DNA from 2 places in the Sellimonas catena genome. Region 2 is predicted to be linked to the other one. Evidence: predicted binding sites of a transcription regulator. Region 2 holds the regulator's gene; the other holds the start of a gene.
What was found. The regulator HrcA, encoded in region 2, represses chaperone genes, less so after heat shock. The targets are predictions, from matches to a motif close to TGTTAGCACTCNNNNNNNNNGAGTGCTAACA.
Positions count from the first base shown of each region.

Region 1: Selli1_RS05460 (co-chaperone GroES) is a predicted target of HrcA. The motif match lies at 1,299-1,329, and genes of this name have one in related genera.

Region 1 covers NZ_BSBO01000008.1:88,413-90,821, forward strand. The annotation lists gene codY (GTP-sensing pleiotropic transcriptional regulator CodY) at 54-836, shown strand; gene Selli1_RS05455 (hypothetical protein) at 918-1,214, shown strand; gene Selli1_RS05460 (co-chaperone GroES) at 1,359-1,646, shown strand; gene groL (chaperonin GroEL) at 1,702-2,409, shown strand, end outside.
Region 2 covers NZ_BSBO01000010.1:10,558-12,966, forward strand. The annotation lists gene Selli1_RS06055 (EamA family transporter) at 1-600, shown strand, start outside; gene hrcA (heat-inducible transcriptional repressor HrcA) at 721-1,761, shown strand; gene grpE (nucleotide exchange factor GrpE) at 1,815-2,409, shown strand, end outside.

The sequences.
Region 1 (2,409 bases), on a different contig from region 2:
TTTGTTCGTACAATTACATGGAACAACGTCATGAATTTGAATGGAGGAAAATTATGAGTGTACAATTATTGGATAAGACGAGGAAAATAAACAAATTGCTTCACAATAATAATTCCAGTAAAGTTGTTTTCAATGATATATGTGAAGTGCTTACGGAAATTCTGAATTCAAATATCCTTGTGGTAAGTAGGAAAGGGAAAGTTCTGGGAATCAGTAAAAAAGAGGAGATCCGCCCGCTGACAGAACTGATTAATGGAGAAGTTGGCGGACATATTGATTCCATGCTGAACGAACGTCTGTTGAGCGTTCTATCAACGAAGGAAAATGTCAACCTCCAGACACTGGGATTCGATGCCGAAACAGCGAAAGGCTACCAGGCGATTGTATCTCCGATTGAGATCGCGGGAGAACGGCTTGGAACTCTGTTTATTTATAAACAGGATGAAGAATATGAAATTGACGATATTATTCTCAGCGAGTATGGTACAACAGTAGTCGGACTTGAGATGCTCCGTTCTGTCAATGAAGAGAATGCAGAGGAGACGAGAAAAGAACATATTGTTCAGTCGGCGATCAGCACGCTTTCGTTTTCAGAGCTGGAAGCGATTATCCATATTTTTGACGAGCTTGACGGTATGGAGGGAATTCTTGTCGCAAGCAAGATCGCGGACAGAGTAGGAATCACAAGATCTGTCATTGTAAATGCGCTTCGTAAATTCGAAAGCGCAGGCGTGATTGAGTCCAGATCCTCCGGAATGAAAGGAACCTATATTAAGGTGGTGAACGACTACGTATTCACGGAGCTGGAAAAGATAAAAAAAGAAAAGCAAAAATAGAAAGGCATTGAACAGTAGGATATGCAAATAGAAGGGAGCGTCAGTATTCTGAGGCTCCCTTTTAGGAAAGGAGAAATAAAAATGTACGAGGACGGAGCTGCTGTTTTACAAATGAAAAAGGTATTTTTGAAAGATGAGAAATATAACCGGAAAAAATATATGACACGCATAAAAAACTATGATCCGCAGCAAGAAGAGATGACGCTTTACACAAGCCGGGGCGATGTGGACGAGTTTTCCCTGGATGCTGTATATGAATGTATTTTTGAAGTGAAAGAAGGCCGGTTCGGATGCGAAGGAGTCATTCGGAAACGTTTCCGCAGCCAGGAGAAGGATCAGGTTGTATTCCGGATTCAGAACGGGTTTTATAAAGTTTAAACGGACAGAATTATAAACGAATTATAAAGAATGAGAATGGATGTTGACAAATAAAATAGAGAGTGCTATTTTATTACTAGAGTGTTTTAGCACTCTAGTTCAATGAGTGCTGATAAACTGATAGGCAATGAAGGAGGAACAATCATGAAATTAGTACCATTAAGTGACAGAGTTGTATTAAAACAGATGGAAGCAGAAGAAACAACCAAATCCGGGATCGTGCTTCCGGGACAGAATAAAGAAAAGCCGCAGCAGGCAGAAGTCATCGCGGTAGGACCGGGAGGACTGGTCGATGGGAAAGAAGTGGAAATGAAAGTTTCTGTTGGAGATAAAGTCATTTATTCAAAATATGCAGGTACAGAAGTAGAGCTTGACGATGTAGAATATATCATCGTAAGACAGAGCGATATCCTCGCAGTGATCGAAGCTTAAATTCAGAGTGACAGATAATAATATTTAAAATAAACAGATTATGGAGGGATTTGAAATGGCTAAGGAAATCAAATATGGAGCAGAAGCCAGAAAAGCGCTTGAAGCAGGCGTAAATAAACTTGCTGACACAGTCAGAGTTACACTTGGACCAAAAGGAAGAAACGTCGTACTTGACAAATCATTCGGCGCACCGCTGATCACAAACGATGGTGTGACAATCGCAAAAGAGATCGAGCTGGAAGACGCATTTGAAAATATGGGAGCTCAGCTGATTCGTGAAGTTGCGTCCAAGACAAACGATGTAGCTGGAGATGGTACAACAACCGCAACCGTACTTGCCCAGGCAATGGTTCATGAAGGTATGAGAAACCTTGCAGCAGGCGCAAATCCGATTGTTCTTAGAAAAGGTATGAAAAAGGCAACTGACCTCGCAGTGGAAGAGATCGCAAAAATGAGCAGCAAAGTAAAAGACAAGGCTCAGATCGCAAGAGTTGCCGCTGTATCTTCCAGTGATGATGAAGTAGGAAACATGGTTGCGGACGCAATGGAAAAAGTTTCCAACGATGGTGTTATCACAATCGAAGAATCCAAGACAATGAAGACAGAGCTTGACCTGGTAGAAGGTATGCAGTTTGACCGTGGATATATTTCCGCATACATGGCAACGGACATGGATAAGATGGAAGCAAATTTGGAAGATCCGTATATCCTGATTACAGATAAGAAGATCTCCAATATTCAGGAGCTGCTTCCTCTTCTGGAA
Region 2 (2,409 bases):
TGGAATGTGCGGAAAAACGGCGTTATCCTGTCCTCTACCTTTATGAAGCTTGGCGTGATCGTCCCGTCTGCACTTGCAGTCCTCTGGTTTGGAGAAAAACCGGGATGGAACCAGGGAATCGGACTTCTGATTGCGGTGGTTGCCATTTTGCTCATCAATCTGGAGAAAGGAGCGGTCCGGACGGGAGGAAGCTCCAAGGCCGGACTTGTACTTCTTTTACTTGGCGGAGGCCTGGGAGATGCCATGGCCAAGTTTTATGACGCATACGGGAAAACATCCTTTGGAAGCTTTTTCCTGATGCTTTCCTTTCTTGTTTCCGGAGTAATCAGTGGTCTGCTTGTTGCACGAAACAGGGAGCGGATTACAAAAAACGAAGTTCTATTTGGAGTTCTCATCGGAATCCCAAACTATTTTTCGGCCCGGTTTCTGCTTTGGGCGCTGGCCGATGTCCCTGCAGTCATCGCCTATCCGACCTACAGCATTGCAGCGATGGCAGTGATCGGAGCAGCAGGAGTGCTCCTTTTCAAAGAGAAACTTACGAAAAGGCAGTGGGTAGCGTATGGAATGATAATCCTTGCTGTGGGACTTCTGAATATGTAGAAAGACACAAAAAAGATACAGAATCGGTGTTGACAAATGTGTGCGGGAGTGCTAAATTAGTAAACGTAGATATTAGCACTCGAAATAAATGAGTGCTAATAAGGCGGAAGGAGGATCTGAATGGAATTAATCCGGGAACTGAGTGAAAGAAAACTGAAGATATTAAAAGCAGTCATTCAGAACTATCTGGAGACAGGTGAGCCGGTTGGTTCCAGAACAATTTCCAAGTACACCGATCTGAATTTAAGTTCCGCTACAATCCGGAATGAGATGGCGGATCTGGAAGAACTTGGATATATTTTTCAGCCTCATACGTCTGCAGGACGTATTCCGTCTGACAAGGGATATCGGCTTTATGTCGATATGCTCATGCAGGATAAAGAGCAGGAAGTGACGGAAATCAAGGAACAGATGCTTCAGAAGGCGGATAAGATGGATCAGCTTTTGAAACAGGCGGCGAAAGTACTGGCTAACAATACAAATTACGCCACGATGGTATCCGCGCCTGTCAGCATGAAAAACCGGCTGAAATTTATTCAGCTTTCCCAGGTTGATGAGGAACAGTTGATCGCAGTCATTGTGCTGGAAGGAAACATTGTCAAGAACCAGATCATCCGGGTTGACCAGGATCTGGGAAGCGAGACGCTTCTAAAGCTGAACATGCTTTTGAATACGACGCTGAACGGCATGTCCATCGATCAGATTACACTGGGACTGATTGCCAAGCTCAAAGAACAGGCAGGCATTCACAGCGGAGTGATCAGCGATGTGCTGGATGCGGTAGGCAATGTGATTCAGCTCGATCAGGACATGGAGATCTATACAAGCGGAGCCACCAACATTTTCCGTTATCCGGAATTATCCGACAAGCAAAGCGCACAGGAAATCATCAGTGCCTTTGAGGAAAAACAGCAGCTTTCGGAACTTGTCACCCAGACACTTTCCAGTGACACTAAGGGAATACAGGTTTATATCGGAAATGAGACTCCGGTACAGAACATGAAGGACTGCAGTATTGTGACAGCAACCTATGAATTAGGAGAAGGCATGCAGGGAACGATAGGGATTATCGGACCGAAGCGTATGGACTATGAACATGTCATGGACACACTGAAAACACTGCAGACTGAGCTGGATACGATATTTCACAAAAAAGAATAGAGCAAAAGCAGAAAGGTGGTATCCTGGTGGGAGAAAGTAAGAATCAGGAAGAAATGGTAAAAGAGGCCGTAGAAGAAGCGAAAAAGCAGGCTGAGCAAAACGGTGAGATTCCTGTAGAGGATGAAACCGCACAGGATGAAGCGGAAGAGACCGGCGCGCCGGAAAGCACAGACGGCCAGGAAGCTTCGGACGACGGCAAAGAAAAGAAGGGATTCTTTAAAAGAAAGAATAAAAAGGATCCAAAAGATGAGAAGATCGAAGATCTGACCGATAAGCTGACACGCCAGATGGCGGAGTTTGACAATTACAGAAAGCGTACTGAAAAAGAAAAATCGGCCATGTATGAGATTGGAGCAAAGGACATCATTGAGAAGATCCTGCCTGTTATCGATAATTTCGAGAGAGGGTTCCAGAGCGTTGAAGACGGAAAGAAAGACGATCCGTTTGTAGACGGCATGGATAAAGTATATAGACAGCTTATGAAGACGCTGGAAGACGCAGGCGTCAAGCAGATCGAGGCCCTGGGACAGGAATTCAATCCGGACTTTCATAATGCGGTGATGCATGTGGAAGACGAAGAAGCCGGTGAGAATATTATCGTGGAGGAATTCCAGAAAGGGTATATGTACCGTGACAGTGTGGTAAGAC